One region of the Planococcus sp. 1R117A genome, then DNA from elsewhere that is predicted to be linked to it. Evidence: predicted binding sites of a transcription regulator. Region 1 holds the regulator's gene; the other holds the start of a gene.
The links. Region 1 encodes NrdR, which represses ribonucleotide reductase genes. Its sites were predicted from a motif close to AACACNATATATNGTGTT; they were not measured.
Positions count from the first base shown of each region.

Region 2: the regulator NrdR is predicted to act here: its motif matches at 8,447-8,464, upstream of ACSFXN_RS07895 (vitamin B12-dependent ribonucleotide reductase).

Region 1 is NZ_JBPRLO010000002.1:715,800-726,910, reverse strand. Features, by position in the region: gene polA (DNA polymerase I) at 1-267, shown strand, start outside; gene mutM (bifunctional DNA-formamidopyrimidine glycosylase/DNA-(apurinic or apyrimidinic site) lyase) at 283-1,152, shown strand; gene coaE (dephospho-CoA kinase) at 1,162-1,767, shown strand; gene ACSFXN_RS09030 (glyceraldehyde-3-phosphate dehydrogenase) at 1,868-2,881, shown strand; gene speD (adenosylmethionine decarboxylase) at 3,194-3,577, shown strand; gene nrdR (transcriptional regulator NrdR) at 3,692-4,168, shown strand; gene ACSFXN_RS09015 (replication initiation and membrane attachment family protein) at 4,180-5,544, shown strand; gene dnaI (primosomal protein DnaI) at 5,545-6,480, shown strand; T-box leader at 6,584-6,819, shown strand; gene thrS (threonine--tRNA ligase) at 6,945-8,873, shown strand; ribosomal protein L20 leader region at 8,932-9,071, shown strand; gene infC (translation initiation factor IF-3) at 9,144-9,662, shown strand; gene rpmI (50S ribosomal protein L35) at 9,691-9,891, shown strand; gene rplT (50S ribosomal protein L20) at 10,059-10,418, shown strand; gene ACSFXN_RS08985 (DUF1294 domain-containing protein) at 10,478-10,750, shown strand; gene ACSFXN_RS08980 (sigma-w pathway protein ysdB) at 10,761-11,111, opposite strand, start outside.
Region 2 is NZ_JBPRLO010000002.1:491,269-502,379, forward strand. Features, by position in the region: gene folD (bifunctional methylenetetrahydrofolate dehydrogenase/methenyltetrahydrofolate cyclohydrolase FolD) at 1-243, opposite strand, end outside; gene nusB (transcription antitermination factor NusB) at 259-648, opposite strand; gene ACSFXN_RS07865 (Asp23/Gls24 family envelope stress response protein) at 848-1,246, opposite strand; gene accC (acetyl-CoA carboxylase biotin carboxylase subunit) at 1,262-2,611, opposite strand; gene accB (acetyl-CoA carboxylase biotin carboxyl carrier protein) at 2,625-3,119, opposite strand; gene efp (elongation factor P) at 3,366-3,926, opposite strand; gene ACSFXN_RS07885 (M24 family metallopeptidase) at 3,944-5,011, opposite strand; gene aroQ (type II 3-dehydroquinate dehydratase) at 5,008-5,448, opposite strand; gene ACSFXN_RS07895 (vitamin B12-dependent ribonucleotide reductase) at 5,852-8,413, opposite strand; gene ACSFXN_RS07900 (lipoate--protein ligase family protein) at 8,601-9,380, opposite strand; gene ACSFXN_RS07905 (rhodanese-like domain-containing protein) at 9,540-9,923, shown strand; gene ACSFXN_RS07910 (AAA family ATPase) at 10,003-11,111, shown strand, end outside.

The DNA of each region.
Region 1 (11,111 bases):
CGTACTGCGATGAACACGCCGATACAGGGAAGTGCCGCCGATATTATCAAAAAGGCGATGATTGACATGGCAGAAGCACTCGAACGCGAAGGCTTGCAGACACGCATGCTGCTTCAAGTACACGATGAATTGATATTCGAGGCGCCTCCTGAAGAGCTTGAAAAATTGAAGGTTCTGGTGCCACAGATTATGGAAAACACTGTAGAACTGAATGTGCCGCTAAAAGCGGATTTTGCATTCGGAGATACTTGGTACGATACGAAATGATAGGAGGGCTTGCAGATGCCTGAACTTCCAGAAGTGGAAGGCGTCGTTCGCCTGATTCGCCCGGCCGCCATTGGGAAAAAGATTCGCGAAGTATTTGTTTCAGATACCATCCGCGTGTCCAAAACGAATGGAAAAGAAGCCATTATTAAAAAGATGGAAGCTGATTCGTTTATCGACAGCTTGATCGGAGCACAGATTATCAGCGTTGAACGGCGCAGCAAATATATTTATTTTACATTGAAAACAGAAGAGGAATTTTTACTCGTCAATCATTTGGGCATGTCGGGGGCCTGGTTTTATGTCGACAGCCTGATGGCAATCCATGAAGACAAATTTCGGCGCCATGTCCATGTTGTGCTGACCCTAAGCGATGGCAATTTGCTTGCCTACTCGGATATACGGCGTTTTGGGGAAATGAGAGTACTGAAGGAAGAAGCGGATTATCCTCCGCTTCTTTTAATGGCGCCGGAACCATTTGCAGAAGGGGCATTGGAACATTTCCTGCAGCTGGCAGACAGCCCGAAATATAAAAACAAAGCGATTAAAGAAGTGATTATGGATGGCCAGGTTATTTCCGGCTGCGGCAATATTTATGCAACAGAAGCACTTTACAAAATGAAAATTCACCCAAACCGGGCAGCTGGCAGAATAAGCCGCATCCGGAAAGTACAATTATTTGAAGCGATTGTCGCCATATTGCTGGAAAGCATCGAAGCTGGCGGCAGTACGATATCGGATTACCGGAATATAAACGGGGAATCCGGCAGTATGCAGAATCGTTTCGGAATGTATGGAAAAAAACAATGCATGGTATGCGGCAGCACGACGAAATCACTGAAAATCGGTGGAAGGACTTCTGTGTATTGCCCAACCTGCCAAAAGTGAGGTCATGATATGATAATCGGTTTAACCGGAAGCATTGCCAGCGGAAAAAGTACCGTATCTGAAATGCTGAAAGAATTGGGGTATCCAATTGTAGATGCTGATAAAGTAGCCCGTCTTGTCGTAGAGCCGGGAAGCGAAACACTGCAGGAAATTGAAGCATTATTCGGCAAAGAAATCATTCTTCCGGATGGCAGCATGGATCGGAAAAGAGTTGGCGAATTGATATTTAACGATCCGGCAAGCCGAAAAAAACTGAATGATGTAATTCATCCTGCAATCCGGATGGAAATGATCAGGCAGCGAAGCGAATTACTCAAAAACGGCCATGAAATTGTCATCATGGATATACCGCTCCTTTTTGAAAGCCGGCTGCAGCATATGGTCGATAAAGTTCTCGTAGTCAGTGTGACGGAAGAAAATCAGTTGAAACGCCTGATGGAACGTAATGGTTTAACAGAAAAAGAGGCGAAAGCCCGCATTTCTTCACAGTTGCCGATGTCGGTAAAAGAAGAAGGTGCGGATGCCGTCATCTACAATAATGGCGCAGTTGAAGAGACCAAATGGCAGTTAAATCGCATTTTGGAGCAGTGGAGAGAAAAAAGTATAGAAGAATGATAATTCATACTACTTTAAGGTTCCAGATTCCGTAAAATGTGTTATACTATATAACGAATTAAAAATTTAAGTATAACTTATTTAATTGGAGGACTCGTACATGACAGTTTCTATTGCGATTAACGGATTTGGCCGTATTGGCCGCATGGTTTTCAGACAGGCTATTCTAATGGATGACATCACGATTGCAGCTGTTAATGCCAGCTACCCTGCTGAAACTTTAGCGCATTTGATTAAGTATGACACAAATCACGGAACCTTCGAGGGCGACGTCTCTGCAGAAGGAGATGCATTAATCGTCAACGGTAAACGGGTTCAACTCGTCAATGAACGGGATCCTTTAAAACTGCCATGGAAAGCAATGGGCATTGATATCGTTATTGAAGCGACAGGGAAATTCAATTCCCGGGAGCAAGCTGGCCTTCATTTGGACGCAGGTGCAAAAAAAGTTATCTTGTCTGCTCCAGGAAAAAATGTCGATATCACGATTGTAATGGGAGTAAATGATGATAAATTAGAAATTGAGAAACACGATGTCATATCCAACGCAAGCTGCACAACAAACTGCTTAGCACCAGTAGCTAAAGTATTGCATGATGCATTCGGCATTGAAAATGGCTTAATGACAACTGTTCATTCATTCACAAATGACCAGAGAAATTTAGACAATCCGCATAAAGATTTACGCCGTGCCCGTGCTTGTGGACAGTCGATTATTCCGACTTCGACGGGTGCTGCGAAAGCGCTCTCTTTAGTTCTTCCTGAACTTGACGGAAAATTGCATGGCATGTCTCTTCGCGTGCCAACACCGAACGTATCTCTTGTGGATTTAGTGGTTGATCTTGAACGAGATGTAACAATTGAAGAAGTTAACGAAGCGTTTATCAGAGCCTCTGAAGGAAATCTGAAAGGAATTCTCAGCTTGACGATGGAGCCGCTTGTTTCGGTTGATTTTAATACAACAACCCAATCTGCAATCATTGATGGATTATCCACGATGGTAATCGGAGACCGCAAAGTGAAAGTTTTGGCTTGGTATGATAATGAGTGGGGCTATTCGGCACGAGTGGTTGACTTAGCGAAAAAAGTAGCAAAGTCAATCGTTTATGCTTGATAATTAGTAGAAGCCGCATCGCCTATACAACAGGGATGCGGCTTTTTTATGAAAAAATTCCCTGAAAAAAATAATTAATTTTAAGTAATATTTATTGCATTTCATTTCAATACGTCATATACTAACATTCGTAGCCAAAAACGGCTGCGAACTTCTTCGTTACCAATGCTTATATGGCAACGGATGGAGCAATCTTTATTCACATGACTGCTTAAAGGGTTAGGACCTCTTTGGACTAACTTTCCCCCGTGGTAGTCAACTTTGAATATTTTGCGCATCAAAACAAAATGATATCAAAGGGGGAAACGAACCATGGAAACAATGGGACGTCACGTAATTGCAGAACTTTGGCAGTGTGATTTTGACAAATTAAACGATATGGATTTTATCGAGCAGACTTTTGTTGATGCAGCACTGAAATCCGGAGCGGAAGTCAGAGAAGTAGCTTTTCATAAATTTGCACCTCAAGGCGTAAGCGGTGTGGTCATCATTTCTGAATCTCACTTAACGATCCACAGCTTCCCGGAACACGGATACGCAAGTATTGATGTATATACTTGTGGAGATCTTGATCCGACAATTGCAGCAAATTATATCGCAGAAGCACTTAATTCCGGTACACGTGAATTTGTAGAAGTGCCTCGCGGAATGGGTCCGGTCAGTGTTGGAAAAGCCAAAGTTTCAGTAAATGCATAATCCATTTAACATGAAAACAACGAGCAGAGGATAAAATCCTCTGCTTTTTCTATTTTACAGAAGAAATTTTGTTATACTAGATAGAGCAGATACAAAGTTTAGGGAGATGTCAAAATGAAATGTCCAGCTTGCCAGCATAATGGTACACGCGTAGTTGACTCGCGGCCAGTCGATGATAATAAGTCCATAAGAAGGCGCCGGGAATGTGAATCCTGCGGTTACCGCTATACCACTTTTGAAAAAGTGGAAGAAATGCCTTTGATTGTTGTCAAAAAAGATGGATCCCGTGAAGAGTTCAGTCGCGAGAAAGTATTAAGAGGATTGATCCGGGCATGCGAAAAACGGCCTGTTCCGCTGGAAGTGCTAGAACAAGTAGTTTTCGATATTGAAAAAACGCTTCGGCGCACTGGAAATGCTGAAGTTAAATCCGAAGATGTCGGGGAACTGGTGATGGACCGGTTGGCGGACATCGATGAAGTTGCATATGTCCGTTTTGCTTCCGTTTACCGCCAGTTCAAAGACATTACGGTGTTTATTGACGAATTGAAGGATTTACTTAAAAAGAATCCAGAAGACAAGAAATCTGAGTAAGGCGGTGAACCATGTCTGCACTATATAAAGAACTTCAAGCTGCGGATTCTTTTAAAATTCGGTTGCCGTATCCATTTTCCAATTATGACCGCCAATTATTGACCTTGCTGTATCAGCCGCTGATCGGTGCGGAAGCTGTCTCTTTTTATATGACGCTTTGGGCCGAAGGGGAAGAAGCAAAAGAAGAAGCGACTCATTATACATTGATGAATATTCTCGGCATTCCGATTGCCAAAATCTTTGAAGCGCGCATTCAATTGGAAGCCATCGGTTTGCTGAGAACTTACCGCAAAGACACTGAAAACCGTTCCTTCATCTATGATCTATGCCCTCCGCTTGATCCAAAAAGCTTTTTCATGGACCCGTTACTGTCAATGTTTTTATTCAGCAAAATTGGGGAATCTGCTTACCGGAAAGTGAGAGACCGTTTTATGATACATACGGAAATAGGCGAAGGCTTCAAAGAAGTTTCCCGCACATTCACGGATATTTATCAGCCCGTCCATGCAAAAGCCGGATATCCTACGGAACAGCCGGATTTGCAAGAGCGCAAAAACGGCAGCTACCAAACCGATTCAGACTTTGATTTCGGCTTGCTGCGGCAAGGATTGTCAGAACAGCTGGTGCCAACCCGAGTACTGACGGCTATGATAAAAGACACCATCGCGAAACTGGCGTTTCTATACAGTTGGGGACCGCTTGATATGCAAAAAGTGATTTTATTGGCTATCGATGATGATTATAAGCTGACAACCGATGGAATAAAAAAGGCAGCATCTGAATATTATAAATTGACAGTGGCGACAACAGCACCGCAATTAGTCCAAGCACACAAAACTGAACCGAAGATTGTGGAAAAGCCGAAAACAAGGCAAGACGAGCTGATTTTGTATTTGGAATCGGCTTCACCTGTTGAAGTGCTTCGCGATATTGCCAACGGCAAAGAACCGCTGCCGGCAGATGTCCAATTGGCCAATCAGCTGGTCATGCAATATGGAATGGAGCCGGCAGTGGTCAATGTGCTGCTGCAATACGTTCTGCTTCGAACCGATATGAAACTGACCAAAGCCTATGTTGAAAAAATCGCATCCCATTGGCTGCGCAAAAATGTTACGACAGCGAAAGATGCGATGGAATTAGCGCGCACTGAACACGAGCAGTACGTTAAATGGAAATCGGAAGGTTCTCCAACTGCGGCATCGAGAAGTACAGCTAAATCAAGCAGGAAACCAGTGAGGGAAGAAAAATTGCCTGAATGGTTTTATCAAAAAGATGAGGCTCCTGCAGTTAAAGGCGAACCGAAAAATGATAAATTGGAAGTGGAAAAACAAAAACTTCTCGCAAAACTTGCGCTGAAGAAAGGTAAAGGTGATTAAATGGAGCCGATTCGCGAAACACTGAAACGGGTAGTGAATGCCCCTGCTTTTTCGGAACGCTATAATGATATGCGGAAAGAAGTGCTGGAACATCCAGGCGTTCAAAAGTTCCTGGAAGACCATTCGGCGGATATTGATAAAAGCATTGTTGATAAAGGACTTGGAAAGCTATATGAGTATATCAATCAATCGCATGATTGCAATAAATGCCCTAGCCTCGGAAACTGCATCAACACGCTAAAAGGCTTTGAACCGAATCTGGTTCTGGAACGCGGCAATATCGGCATTGCCTATACTCCTTGCCGATTAAAAAATGAGCATGACAATAAACGCCGTGCTTCTTCAATGATACACAGCATGTATATGCCAAAAGAAGTGCTGCAGGCGACTTTTTCAGATTTTGAACCGGATGCGAGAAGAATGGAAGCATTTCTGGCGGCAGGAGACTTTTTGGAAAAAGCAACCGGTCCAGATAACCTTCCTGAAAAAGGGCTATTTCTCTACGGCAAATTCGGTGTCGGCAAATCATATTTGCTAAGTGCTATGGCAAATGAACTTGCCGAAATGGGCGTCAAAACCGTGCTGGTATTTGTGCCGGAATTTATGCGCGAGATGAAGCAGGCGATCGGCGACCAGACATTGCAGGAAAAAGTGGATTATGTAAAAAAAGCGGACGTCCTGATGCTTGATGATATCGGCGCGGAAGCGATGTCGAGCTGGACGCGCGATGAAGTGCTGGGAACCATCCTGCATTACCGCATGGCAGAAAGGCTGCCGACTTTCATGACGTCCAATTTCAGCTATTCCGAACTTCAGCATCATCTGACTTACTCACAGCGCGGCGAAAAAGAAGATTTAAAAGCGGCGCGTGTCATGGAACGCATCCGTGCCTTGACAATCCCAGTGAAATTGGATGGCCCAAATAGAAGAAATTAATAAAGAAAAGTAGAATCGGCCGTTGGAGTAAGTGTTTTTCTTTGAACAGGTGGTTGCGTTTTTGATTTTTTAGCAGTATAGTAAAAATAATCGAACTATGATTTAAAATGCGTTGACAAGGACAATAGCGGAATTGTACGACTTTCAGAGAGAGAAGCCCAGGCTGCAAGCTTCTTAAGTACCGGCAAAACGCTTACCACCTTCGAGCAGCAGCTGTGAACTTTTTTAGTAGCAGCTGACGGTACCGGCCCGTTAGCCGATGCAGAGCTTCATTTTGGATAGTTTTTTCTATCCCGAATAGAAGAAGGGTGGAACCACGAACAGAGCTTCGTCCCTTTGGGATGAGGCTTTTTTTATTTGTTCAAAAAAACTACAGAAGAAAGCGTGGCATTTCAATGCTGATTTAATTATGAGGAAGTAAGCAGCATTGAAATCGACGCATCTTACAAAAGGAGAGAGTAAATATGTCAGACATGATCCAACTAACATTCCCTGATGGTGCAGCAAAGGAGTTTCCAAAAGGCACAACTACAGAAGAAATTGCTCAATCCATCTCACCGGGGCTTCGCAAGAAAGCATTGGCTGGTAAAGTGGGAGAGCAGTTAATCGACTTGAAATCACCGATCAATGAAGACGGCAGCATTGCCATCATCACTCCAGAGTCTGACGAAGCCATTGAAATTCTTCGTCATTCAACTGCCCACTTATTAGCTCAAGCGGTTAGACGCTTGTATCCAGATGCTAAATTTGGTGTTGGTCCGGTAATTGAAAATGGATTTTATTACGATATTGATTCTGAACAACCGATCACAGCTGAAGATCTGTCAGCAATTGAAAAGGAAATGAAAAAAATCATCAATGAAAACTTGGAAATTGTGCGTCTAGACGTTTCCCGGGCAGAAGCGCAAGAACGTTTCGCGGCTATCGAAGATCCGTATAAGCTGGAACTTCTTGAAGCGATTCCGGAAGATGAGCAAGTATCGATTTACGAGCAAGGCGAATTTTTCGACCTTTGCCGCGGCATCCACGTGCCAGCAACTGGAAAATTAAAAGAATTTAAATTGCTGAGTGTCGCGGGAGCTTATTGGAGAGGCGATAGCGACAATAAAATGCTGCAGCGCATCTACGGTACTGCTTTCTTTAAAAAAGAAGACTTGAAAGAGCATCTGGCTTTCCTGGAAGAAGCAAAAGAACGCGACCATCGCAAAATCGGGAAAGAACTGAATTTATTCATGAACTCCCAAAAAGTTGGCCAAGGTTTGCCGATGTGGCTGCCAAAAGGTGCAACTATCCGCCGCATCATCGAGCGCTATATTGTCGACAAAGAAGAGCGCTTGGGCTATGACCACGTTTATACTCCGATAATGGGAAGCGTCGATTTGTACAAGACTAGCGGACACTGGGATCATTACCAGGAAGACATGTTCCCGGTTATGCAGATGGACAATGAAGAACTGGTATTGCGCCCGATGAACTGTCCGCACCATATGATGATTTATAAACAAGGTATCCATTCATACCGCAACTTGCCGATTCGAATCGCAGAGCTGGGCTTGATGCACCGCTACGAAATGTCTGGTGCTTTATCTGGCCTTCAGCGAGTACGCGGCATGACATTGAACGATGCGCATATCTTTGTGCGCCCGGACCAAATAAAGGATGAGTTCAAACGTGTAGTCAATTTAGTAATTGAAGTATATAAAGACTTCGATATCAAAGATTATTCATTCCGTTTGTCTTACCGCGATCCAGCAGACAAAGAGAAATACTTCGACGATGATGCAATGTGGGAACGTGCACAGGCAATGCTGAAAGAAGCCATGGATGATTTAGGACTTCCTTATACTGAAGTGGAAGGCGAAGCGGCTTTCTACGGGCCGAAAGTGGATGTCCAAGTGAAAACTGCTCTTGGCAAAGAAGAAACTTTGTCGACTGTCCAGCTTGATTTCCTTTTGCCTGAGCGCTTTGACCTTTCTTATATCGGAGAAGACGGCAAGCAGCATCGGCCGGTCGTTATCCACCGTGGCGTCGTTTCAACAATGGAACGTTTTGTAGCCTTTCTGATCGAAGAATATAAAGGAGCCTTCCCGACTTGGCTGGCTCCGGTGCAAGTGGAAGTAATTCCGGTTTCACTGGACGCCCACAGCAATTATGCAAAAGAAGTGCAGGAAAAACTGCAAAATCAGCGCTTGCGCGTCGATATTGATGAGCGCGATGAAAAACTGGGGTATAAAATCCGCGAAGCCCAAATGCAGAAAGTTCCTTATATGCTGGTCATCGGGGACCAGGAGCTGGAAAACGGATCGGTCAATGTCCGCAAATACGGAGAACAAAAATCCGAAAGCATGCCTTTTGACGACTTTTTGAAATTGATTCAAAGCGAACTTCGCTAAGTAGGTTGACATGCATACGGTAGCGTGATATTATAAATAAGGTTATAGAATACTTATATGTGCAAAGCAGGAGCACCCGCTTCTCACCTGATCGACCGATTGTTGGCAGGTATACACGATATTGACTTTTTCACGCTTTTGCGTGTTGTCATAATTTGCGGGTGGACCTCTGTGGTCCATCCGTTTTTGTTTTGGATCGGAACCTGTCAACCGGCAATCGTCGGTTTGAACATTTAAGCTATTCGCGACACTATCCGGAGGTGGATTAATATTAGCAAAGACATTAATGTAAACGAAGGTATTCGTGCACGTGAGCTACGGGTTATTGATCAGAACGGTGAACAACTCGGCATTAAAACACGTACCGAAGCACTTGAAATTGCTGGCCGTGTCAACTTGGATCTTGTACTAGTGGCTCCACAAGCTAAGCCACCGGTTGCACGCATCATGGACCATGGTAAGTTCAAGTTCGAACAGCAAAAGAAAGATCGCGAAATCCGCAAGAATCAAAAAGTCATCATCGTCAAAGAGGTTCGTTTGAGCCCATCAATTGACGAACACGATTTCAACACGAAACTTCGCAATGCGATCAAGTTCCTTGAAAAAGGCGACAAAGTGAAAGCTTCAATCCGCTTTAAAGGCCGTGCGATTACGCACAAAGAAATCGGACAGCGCGTCCTTGAACGCTTCGCAGAAGCATGCAAGGAAGTAGCGACGGTTGAACAGCGCCCTAAAATGGATGGCCGCAGCATGTTCTTGATGCTTGCGCCACTACACGAAAAAGAATAATAGTACAATTGTTTAGGAGGAACTCGAAATGCCGAAAATGAAAAGCCATAGCGGTGCATCAAAACGTTTCAAAAAAACTGGAACTGGTAAAGTAAGACGCAACCGTTCACACACAAGCCACTTATTTGCAAACAAATCGACTAAGCAAAAGCGTCACCTTCGCAAAGGGAAACTTGTTTCTGCAGGCGATTTGAAACGCATCAAATCTTTGATCTACAACATGAAGTAAGAAAAGCGCAAGCGCCCGTATAGATTCGACGGGCATAAGACGAAGGGGCGAAGCGGCGCTTTTTGCCGCACAGGCACTTTGGCTTATGATCCCAAGAATCTGGGCGCTGCAGTCTAGACAAAAACAAAAAATCGAATTTTTTATATTCAAGCAGGAGGTAATGGATTATGCCACGCGTAAAAGGTGGAACAGTGACGCGCCAGCGTCGTAAAAAGGTAATTAAATTAGCAAAAGGTTATTACGGTGCTAAGCACATTCAATATAAAGTAGCTAACCAACAAGTGATGAAGTCTGGTAACTATGCTTACCGTGACCGTCGCAACAAAAAACGTGACTTCCGCAGATTGTGGATCACTCGTATCAACGCAGCAGCTCGTTTGAACGACATCTCTTACAGCCGTCTAATGCACGGTTTGAAAGTTGCTGGAATCGACATCAACCGCAAAATGCTAGCTGAAATCGCTGTATCTGATGCAGCTGCTTTCACTGCATTGGCTGACCAAGCTAAAAATGCAATGAACAAATAAAAAATCATAATGAAAAGACTGGCGAAAACTCGCCAGTCTTTTTCTTTGGAGGCATTCACATGTTTTTGATTATCCTTGGATATTTTGTGTTACTGTCTGTTCTGGCGTTTGCCATGATGTACATAGACAAAAAGCAGGCGCAGCGGCGTGGCCGGCGCATACCTGAAAAGAATTTGTGGACTGCAGCCATTTTTGGCGGCGGCATTGGCGCTTACCTTGGCATGATGTTCTTCCGCCACAAAACGCGCCATACCAATTTCCGAGTGGGTTTCCTGATGCTTGCTGTGATTGATGCGGCGATTCTTGTATGGAGTTACCAAACGATTAGCTGAGGGTGAGCGTTCACCCTTGGTGTTTCATTAATTGTTCAATCGGATTTTTCCAATTGATTTGAGCTTTTGGATAATGCATCCTGATTTCTTTTTCCAAAAAATAAAAATCATCTTTTGTAAATCCATGCAGTTTTTCGGGGTTCTCAACCCATACAAATATGGATGCTACTTCAAATGCTTCTTCTGTCGCGCCAATATACTTTTCTCCTTCAAAGACAACCCCGCGCATCGTAATGAAAAAATTCTTGCGGACATTATTCACATCATCATAAAAATAATAGGCGCCGTTTTTAACAGCTGCATCGAACTTCCGCGTTGGATCTAAAAGATAGCGGAACAAGCGGTAGATTAAGTAAAGTAT
Region 2 (11,111 bases), 220 kb from region 1:
GACGGAAAGCAGTTCTGCTTCCTCCAGCGTATCCGGAAATTGATGCAAATCCGAACGCATTCCCAGAGATTCACATGTTTTTTTCTTGTTTTTGACATATGTATGGGAAGCCGAATCTTCACCGACCAACACAACGGCCAACCCCGGAACGATTCCATGTTCTTTCAGTTTTTCCACTCGCATCTTTACTTGCTCTTTAATATTAAGGCTTACTGCTTTTCCATCAATAGTTTTCGCAGTCATTAAAATTCCTCCAATTTAGTTTGCTAGTTCGTCGGTGAATTTAGACAATACGCCGTTCACAAATCGGCTTGACTTGTCATCTCCAAAAGTTTTGCTGAGTTCAATCGCTTCGTTCATAATAACGCTGGCGGGTGCGTCTTCGATAAAGGCCAGTTCAAATACAGCCATACGCAGAATCGTCCGTTCCACTTTCGGCAAACGTTCAAGTGACCAGTTTTCCAGATGCCCTTTCAACTTTTCATCAATTGCCGCCAAATTGGCATGAGTTCCTTCTACCAGCAATTCATAGAAATTATCCCGCTCTAGCCCCATTACATGTTCACTGGCTTCTGTAATGGTCAGCTCCGTTCCATCAACCTGAAATAAGGTCTGGAGCGCCTTTTCGCGTGCTTCATGTCGTTTCATATAATATCCGGTCTCCTTTTCGTACTAATTATCACTCATTATACAGGTAATACACGCGAACTTCCATGTTTGAAATGTTTAGATAATTTATGCAACCGAAGTGGTTCTTACTCTTTTCGGATTTGCTCGAGCTATTTTAAGCCGAAAAGAAAAAGCCGCCTGTTAAGCCGAAAAGGCTTAACAGGCGGCTTCTCTATTCTTACTCTTCTGAATGCTGAGTTTCAAAATGAATCCCTGTAATATGGACATTTACTTCCTGTGTTTGAAGAGAAGTCATATTTTCCAGTGTTTGCCGTACCTGTTCTTGGACTTTCAAGGCTGTTTGCGGAATAGAGACGCCATAATCCATCACACAATAAACGTCAATCATCAATCCTTCTTCTGAAAGATCGGTTTTGACGCCTTTGCCATGAACCGTTTTTCCAAGGCGTTCTGCAACGCCGGAAGCAAAATTCCCCCGCATGCTGGCAACTCCTTCAATATCGGTTGCAGCGATGCTTGCAATAATCTCCAGAACTTCAGGTGCCACTTCAATATTGCCTAAATTCTGCTTGCCGCTTGGTTTCATTTGTACATAGGGTGCTGTTTTTTCTGCCATGGTGCCATTACCCCCTTAGGATTCTAAAACATCGTACTTTTCAAGGAATTTCGTATTAAAATCCCCTGCTTTAAATACTTCATGATCCATCAATTTCAAATGGAACGGAATGGTTGTATGGACACCTTCCACAACAAACTCATCTAAGGCACGTTTCATCTTAGCTATCGCTTGTTCACGCGTATCCGCAAAAGTGATCAATTTCGCTACCATGGAATCATAGTATGGAGGAATGCTGTACCCTGGATACATTGCCGAATCGACACGTACTCCCATTCCGCCCGGCGGCAAATACATCGTCACTTTACCGGCAGAAGGCATGAAATTTTTGGCAGGGTTTTCCGCATTGATGCGGCATTCAATCGACCAGCCTTTAAACGTAACGTCTTCTTGCTTATGGGCCAGAATTTCACCTGAAGCGACCTTCAATTGCTGTTGAATCAAATCGATTCCTGTAATCATTTCCGTTACAGGATGTTCAACTTGGATCCGTGTATTCATTTCCATAAAGTAAAATTTCTGGTTTACAGCATCAAAAATGAATTCGACTGTCCCAGCGCCGCGATACGCCACTGCCAAAGCCGCTTTTACAGCTGCCTCTCCCATTTCTGCACGAAGTTCTGGCGAAAGGGCTGGAGATGGCGCTTCTTCCACTAATTTCTGCATCCGGCGTTGAATGGTGCAATCACGTTCGCCCAAATGGATGGCATTGCCGTGCGAATCAGCCAGAACCTGAATTTCAATGTGGCGGAAATCTTCAATGAATTTCTCAATATAAACACCGGGATTGCCAAAAGCTGCCGCAGCTTCTTTCTGGGTCATCCGCAGGCCGGTAATGAGATCATCACGGTCGCGGGCAACGCGGATGCCTTTTCCGCCGCCGCCGGCTGTTGCTTTGATGATAACTGGAAAACCGATATCTTCCGCGATTTCAAGGCCTTCTTTTTCGCTTCCGACAATTCCAGTGGATCCTGGAACCACAGGGACACCTGCTTGGCGCATGGTTTCACGGGCTACATCCTTAGTGCCCATCTTGGAAATCGCATCCGAAGTCGGACCGATAAACATGATATCGCAAGCTTCGCAGAGTTCCGCAAAACTTGCATTTTCAGCTAAGAAACCATATCCCGGATGGATGCCATCACAGTTCGTCAGTTTGGCCACTGAAATGATATTGGAGAAATTCAAATAGCTGTCTTTAGAAAGTTTCGGCCCGATGCAATAGGCTTCGTCAGCCAATTCAACATGAAGCGCTTCTTTATCCGCTTCGGAATAAACAGCCACGGTTTCGATATCCATTTCTTTGCAGGCGCGGATAATACGGACTGCTATTTCACCACGGTTTGCAATTAATACTTTTTTCATCGGTTTCCCCTCCTCAGTTAGTTTTTACGAGGAATAGAGGCTGACCATATTCGACAAGCTGGCCATCTTTAACGAGAATCTCAGCAATTTCCCCATCCACTTCCGCTTCGATTTCATTGAACAACTTCATCGCTTCGACGATGCAGACCACTTGATCGGCAGAAACTTTTGATCCTGGCTGAACGTATGCCGCTTCATCGGGAGATGGCGATTGGTAGAATGTGCCAACCATCGGTGACAGGATCTTATGTAGATTTTCGTCTTGGACAGCAGGAATTTCAGGAGTTTCTTCTGAAATCAGTTCTTCCGCTTTTGCGGCCGGTGCTGGCGCTGGAGCGGGTACTGGCTGTGCGGCCGGTGCCGGTTGTGCTGGAGCTTCAACTGCTGTGTTTGTTGATACACTGTTTTTCTTCAATTTCACTTTAACACCATCAGCTTCATAGCTAAATTCGTCAATCGATGAGTTATCCACCAGTTTAATAATTTCTCGGATTTCTTGGATTTTCAATTCGCTCTACTCCCCTTTATGTATATCGTAGTCATTACTTCATTTTAGACTTTTTCAAATCAATTTGAAATAGCCAGTTGACATTTAAAAAAATAGGCCTCTGTGAAAGAGGCCGCTTTCTTTAGCACGCTTTGGCTGTTTTGATGCTTCAGCCTGACAAGCGAGTGGTCAACTAACCGTTCGAATCCAATTTCTGGAACTTCCTGGCAGCCGGGATGAAACCCTCTGCTTGAGCGGCCGTTCTTTTTATTGTGCCCGTGAAACGTATGAAGAATCTGTCGTGTTGATGATCAGCTTATCGCCTTCATTGATGAAAAATGGAACCTGCACAGTCAAGCCAGTTGATAGCGTAGCCGGTTTTGAACCGCCGCTGGCAGTATCGCCTTTGATGCCCGGGTCAGTTGCAGTAACCTCAAGCACTACAGTATTCGGCAATTCTACTCCCAATACTTCTCCCTGGTATTGAATCACTTGAACTTCCATGTTTTCTTGAAGGAATTTCAATTCGTATTCAATGCTTTTCTCCGAGAGTTCGATTTGGTCATAAGTTTCTGTATCCATAAACGCATGTGTATCGCCGTTTGCATACAAATACTGCATTTTGCGGTTGTCAATTTGTGCTTTCGCCACTTTCTCGCCAGCGCGGAACGTTTTTTCGTTGACGTTTCCTGAACGCAGATTGCGAAGTTTCGTACGGACGAATGCAGCGCCTTTGCCCGGCTTTACGTGCTGGAATTCCATGACGCGCCAAATATCGCCATCCACTTCAATTGTTACACCTGTTTTAAAATCGTTTACTGAAATCATATTAGTTCCTCCGTTTGTTATAAAATGCGAAGCTCTTTTGTGGAGTGAGTTAAACGTTCATTTCCTGACTCAGTTATCAGTATATCATCTTCAATGCGTACTCCGCCAATTCCCGGAAGATATATCCCTGGCTCCACTGTAACGGCCATCCCCGCCTCAAGAACGGTCGGCGATTTAAATGATAACCCAGGAGCTTCATGCACTTCAAGTCCGATGCCGTGGCCTGTAGAATGTCCAAATGCTTCCCCGTAGCCTTTCGACTTAATGTAATCGCGGGCAATGGCATCCGCTTCAATGCCGGTCATGCCCGGCCCGATTTTTTCAACGGCCATCACTTGGGCATCCAAAACAATCTGGTAAATTTCCTTCAGCTTGCTGGAAGGTTCACCCACTGCTACAGTACGGGTGATATCTGAAATATAGCCGTTGTACAAAGCCCCGTAATCGAGCGTGATGAAATCCCCATTTCCGATTTTTTTGTCCGTCGCCACACCGTGCGGCAAAGCTGAACGCAAGCCCGATGCGACAATCGTATCAAACGAAGAAGAAGTCGCTCCTTGTTTTCTCATGAAGAATTCCAGCTCATTGGAAATCTCCAGTTCTGTCTGGCCTGCCTTGATGAATTTGCAAATATGTTCATAGGCATCATCGGCAATTTTAGCTGCTGCTTTTAAGATGCTGACTTCTTCCGGAGTCTTAATCATCCGGATTTTTTCAATCAAGCCGCTGATCGGTTTTAAGTCAGCTTCGATTTTCGCTTGGTATTCGAGGAATGATGCATAAGTTACGTAGTCTTTTTCAAAAGCCAGTGATTTCACCGCAAGATTCTTTGCAATTTCTGCAGCTTCTTCCAGCAAATTCGTTTTTGCCTGGACGACTTCGAATTCCTTCACTTGGCTTCCCGCTTGCTCGGTATAGCGGAAATCGGTAATGAAGTAAGCTTTGTTCTGCGTCACAAGCGCCAACCCGGCAGTGCCAGTAAATTCGGTTAAGTAGCGCAGATTATACTGGCTTGTAATCAGCAAAGCCTCGAGTTGCTGCTGTTCCATTTCGGTGCGCAATTTTTGAAGTTTCAATGGGGTCATCCTCTCGCTTGTTTGAATAGCAGTGCATGCAATGCCAATTTATAGACGTCTTGGCCAAAACCCGTTATTTGTCCGGCTGCTACCGGAGCGATATGGGAGTGATGGCGGAATTCTTCTCGCTTATAAACATTCGAGATATGTACTTCAATAACAGGAATCTGAATCGAAGCGATGGCATCCCTGATAGCTACGCTTGTATGAGTAAATGCTCCGGCATTTAAAACAATGCCTTCTGTGCCGTCATCAGCAGCAAGATGAATCCAGTCGATCAATTCACCTTCATGGTTAGACTGCATGCACATCAAATTGATGCCGTTGCCCTGGGAAAATTCCATCAAGTCCGCTTCCAATTCATCCAGTGTAAAAGTACCGTATGCTTCTTTTTCACGCTTTCCGAGGCGATTTAAGTTTGGTCCATTCAAGCACAATATCTTCATTGCCCCACTCCTCTCCATCACAGTCTTCACTATTTTATCATACGGCAAAAATCGGGCAACCATTAAAAGAAAAACTGGAAATTCTTCAATTGATTTGCTGTTTTATCTGTTAATCCCTTTTCTTTTTAATTGATCCGGTTTTTCTCTGTCTTTTTCATTTCTTATTTTGGGTTTTGATTTTTTCAAATTACCCTTATGTAGTATTTTACATGTATTATCTTTTTGCTGTCTCACCATTTTTTTGATTGGCAAAACGGGTTCCGAATTGGTAAAGGCTTGTTTTAGTGCTCTCTCCGTATTTTTCCTTCTGTAGTTTTCTACATTTATTGCCTTCTTTCTTCATGAAATTATGGAACGGCAAAAAAAAACGCGGCGGCCGGAGCCGTCGCGTTTCTGGTTCTTCTTATAGTCCGCATTTTAATTGAGCGTTGCAATTGGTGCATGTATTGCAGCCGCCCATTTCTTCAACGGTCCCTTTTCGGCAGACCGGGCAAGTGTCGCCCACTTCTGATCCGATTGTTACATTGGTTGAACGCAAATCCTGGATCGTATCAATAAGGACGATTGGGCGTTTTCCTTTAACTTCTTCTTTGTGGTCTTCTTCTTCGAAAGTGTTTTCTTCCGCTTTCAGCGTCAGCACTTGCGAATCACGGCTGCCGTCGACATAAACCGTGCCGCCTTTTGCTCCGCCTTTGTACAAGCGCTCGTACACGCCTTCTACTTGTTCGACCGTATAGCCGCGCGGCGCGTTGACCGTTTTGGAAATTGAAGAGTCAATCCAGCGCTGAATGATGCATTGCACATCTGCATGAGCTTCCGGAGCTAAGTCCATCGAAGTCACAAATGCTTTTGGCAGGTTTTCTTCATCTGCCTCCGGGTTGCTTTTCAGATACTCGCGCACGATGTCGGCTTTAACTTCGATAAATTTGCCAAGACGGCCGCTGCGATAGTAGGTGAATGAATAATATGGCTCAAGGCCGGTTGAAACGCCAACCATTGTTCCAGTAGATCCTGTCGGCGCTACTGTCAGCAAGTGAGAATTCCGGATGCCGTTTTCCAGGATGCCTTCGCGCACTTCTTCCGGCATGCCTTGCATAAAGCCGGTTTCGGTAAAGGCTTTACGGAGAGCCGCTGTTTCTTCATCGGTATTTCCAACAAGGAACGGGAAGCTTCCGCGTTCCACTGCTAAATCCGTTGATTGCTCGTATGCGGCAATCGCGATCGTTTTGAAGATTTCATCGACCAGCTCATTGCCTTCCGGCGAACCGTATTCTTTGTCGCAATAGATGAGAAGATCAGCAAGGCCCATGACTCCGAGGCCGACACGCCGTTCTCCAAGAGCTTGGACGCGGTTTTCTTCAAGGAAGTAAGGAGTCGCGTCAATAACGTTATCCTGCATCCGGACACCGACGCGCACCGTTTCTTTTAAGGCTTGGAAATCGACTTGTTTCGTCACCGGGTCTGCAAATCTCGCCAAGTTGACTGCCGCCAAGTTACAGACAGAATAAGGAGCAAGCGGCTGCTCACCGCAAGGGTTGGTCGCAACAACTTTTTGTCCATACGCTGTGGCATTGGTTTTCTCATTGGCGTTGTCAATGAAGAAAATGCCGGGTTCAGCGGAATAAGTGGCGCAGACATTGATCAAGTTCCACAATTCACGGGCTTTCATTGTCCGGTACGTACGCACTTTATGGCCCATTTTTTCCCATTCGCGCACATCGCCGATTTGATGCCATTGTTCGTTGTAGATCGCCATCTCTTCTTTTGAGTAGGATTCCACGGCCGGGAAGCGCAATTCGAAATCAGCGTCTTGTTCCACAGCTTGCATGAAATCGTCCGTCAACGTGACCGAGATATTGGCGCCAGTCAGGAACTCTTCATTATGGACAGAATAAGTTCCGCCGTCGCGCAGCTTTGTTTCCGCGTCGCGCATGATTTTTTCGTTAAAGCCGCCCATTCCAGGAATTGCGCGGTAGTTCAGGATGCCTTGATACATCGCTTCTTCCTGTTCTGTCAGCGGTTTGAATTTCAATTTATTGTGCGCCAGTTTTTTGATCGTTTCATCTTGTGAGTTTTCGATCAAATAACGCAGGATGCGCGGGTTCTGCATCTTGGAAATGATGAATTCCGCAATATCCGGATGCCAGTCGGCAAGCATGATCATTTGTGCGCCGCGGCGTGATCCGCCTTGTTCCACCAGATGCGTCAGTTTTGCGATGTCATCAAGCCAGGATACCGACCCCGAGGATTTGCCGTTGACTCCCCGTGCCAGCGTATTGCGCGGGCGGAGAGTTGAACCGTTTGTTCCGACCCCTCCGCCTCTTGACATGATTTCCATCACTTGTTTGCGGTGATCCGAAATTCCTTCGCGTGAATCCGCGACAAACGGCATGACATAACAGTTGAAATACGTTACATCTGTATCTGCTCCCGCTCCGTACAAAACACGGCCTGCTGGAATGAATTTCAAACCGACAAGCTGTTCGTAGAATTTTTCGAACCAGTGCTGGCGTTTCTCCGGCGTCGTTTCCACCGATGCCAGACCGGTTGCATTGCGTTTTGCGATTTGTTCGTAATAAACTTCAAGCGGTTTTTCAATAACATCTAAAGTACGGGTGACGATTCCGCTTTCTTGTTCGCTTTCCTTGTCGATGGCACTGCGATAATCTTCTTCAATCCAGATTTTCGCTGTGTTTGCCTCTTTATCGATTGAAACGATAAATCCAAGGCCGCGAGCCGGGAACTTCGGATCTTCTTTAACGGTTAAAACGACGAAATCGCCGGCTTTAAGCGTCTTTTTTTCCGTATCTTTAAAAGAATACCGGTCAATCATTACGAGACGGGATACCCCTTTATGCGTAATTTTCATATCAGGAGTAATCGCATGAACTTGCGGGAATGCCTGAATGTCTTTGTTTAAAGAATTTGGATCAAGCGTGTATTGAGTTTGTGTGACAGAAACCATTTGACAATTCCTCCTTTGTGTTATATGGAGTTAAACACTATATATAGTATTACTACAATTCCCATGATACTAGATATTGAAACTTTTTTAAATAACAAAATTTTGCTCAGAATTTTTTTCCAATTGGAAAACCGATAGAATCAAGCTTTTCAATGGACCCGGTTTTGAAAATGAGCCAAAAGGCTCCTTAAGTCCGAAAATTCCAATCATCATTGCCGTACTTTTTTTCTTCAACGGCTTTAATGTAATCCAGCTGCTCTTCGTTCAATATGTATGGCTTCAAACTGATGCCTAAAGCATCCTGAAACCCTGTCTTAAAAGCTTCGATGCATTCTTCAACCGAGACGGGCTGTGCCCTCAAGGAATTGATCGCTACCGCTTTCCCAGGAATTTTCTCGCGCATGATTTCTTTTATTTCAGGCTTCCGGTACTTGAAAACGGACAGCAGTTTTTCGATATCCAAATCCAGAAGGATGGCGCCGTGCTGAAGGATGACGCCTTTTTGGCGCGTTTGCGCACTGCCGGCCACTTTCTTCCCTTCAACGACCATTTCGTACCAGCTTGGAGAGTCAAAACAAACAGCGCTTTTCGGCTGTTTCAAATCCGCTCTCTTCTCCGCGGTATCCGGCACTGAAAAATATGCATCAAGGCCCAGATTATGAAATCCTTTCAATAAGCCTTCACTCAGCACACGATAGGCTTGCGTAACCGTCTCCGGCATATCCGGGTAATCCTCGCTGACGATGATGCTGTATGTCAGTTCATGCTCATGCAGCACTCCCCTGCCGCCGGTTGGACGCCGGACAAATCCGAGTCCGAGCTCTTCGACTTTCTCCATATCGATTTCTTTTTCCACTTTTTGAAAATAGCCGATCGACAAAGTGGCCGGATTCCAGCCATAGAACCGGATTACCGGTGGGATAAGGCCTTCGCTATGCCAATCCAGTAACGCTTCATCCATTGCCATGTTGAATGATGGGCTGTTGCGCCCTGAATTTATAAAGTACCATTCCGTAATTTTCACAAGATCGCCCCCTAAATCCATTAAATAGTGTAACATTGCCATTGAACAAACGTCACTCCTTCTTTTATAATAAAGAGAGAATAGAAAGGGGCAAGAAGAACATTGGATTATCTGTATATCATCATAGGCGTACTGCTAGTCGTCATCATATTCGGTTTGATTTCTTATTTCCGGATTAAAAAAGCTGTCACAAATCTTACACAAGAACAATTTATCGAAGGCTATCGCAAAGCTCAGCTTATCGATGTCCGTGAGCCAAAAGAATTTGCCGGCGGCCACATTTTAGGGGCACGCAATATACCTCAATCTCAATTGCGCCAGCGCTACAAAGAAATCCGTTCCGACAAGCCGGTTTATTTATATGACCAAAACGGCGCACGCAGCGGCCGTGTTGCATTGTTTTTGAAGAAAAAAGGCTATACCCAGCTGTATCAGCTGCAAGGCGGGTTCAAACAATGGACCGGCAAAATTAAATCAAAAGGATAATTTATAAAAGTCTTTCCAAACAGGAAAGACTTTTTTTCTACCTAATGCCAATTCCATTAAATGAAACGAGGGGAACTACATGAAACCGACAATTTTATTTCCGCACCATCATTCAATCCGTGAAACTTTGCCGCATTATGCCGACGTCGCTGCTGTCTCGGCTCGCATTTTTACTAAGCTTGACGAGCGGTCACCGGGTTCATGGATGCATATCGACATAACGGAAACCATCACCCAACTTTATACATACTTGCTTGATATGATGGAAAATGGCCAGCTGGCATATGAAACACTGTCGTTCATTTACGAAGCGCGTCCGATGGGCAAAATCGGCAATACATCGGACGATCTGCATAGCGGAAACTTAAAGATCCAAGAGACATTTGAGAATCGGCTGATTTATTTTCCAAAGCACGAAGTGGCGCTGACCCAATTGCCTTTTTACACCACTTCCGACAATAGCTGGCCTGAGTTTCAATGCTTTGCAAAATCCATTGAAGGTGCATTCCAATTTCTCGAAGATACGAATGAAATGCTGCGCCAGACGCTGATGAACAATATCACATTCCTGGTGGACGCTGAAGAAGGCGTGAAACGCCGCAATTACGGTGAGATGGCAATCGTCTCCCGGCAAGACGTCATGCTCGAAGAAGGCGTGAAGCAAGACATATTCCGTTCCATTGATGAGTTTTTCAGAGAAGGCGGCCAGTTTTTCAAAGACTATGGCGTTCCTTTTAAACGGGGCATCCTGCTTTACGGCTCACCGGGCAACGGCAAAACAACATTGGTCAAGTCCATCACGGGCTCCACTGAAGCTCCAGTTGTTTACTGGCAGATTACAGAACACACAAATAGCTATACGGTCCAGGAAGTGTTCGGCATCGTCTCCCGGCTGGCCCCGGCAATCCTGGTCATCGAAGATATCGATTCGATGCCGGAGTTCATGCGCTCTGTTTTCCTCAATACGCTCGACGGTACACAATCGCGCGAAGGCTTGTTTATCATCGGAACGACGAATTACCCTGAACGGATCGATCCGGCATTGATCAACCGTGCAGGGCGTTTTGACCGGGCTTACGAAATTCCTTCCCCGGATAAAAAACTGCGCAAGCAATATTTGCGGAAACTGGACGTCAAATCCATTTTTACTGAAGAAGAAATTGACGATATGGCGAAATTGACCAAAGG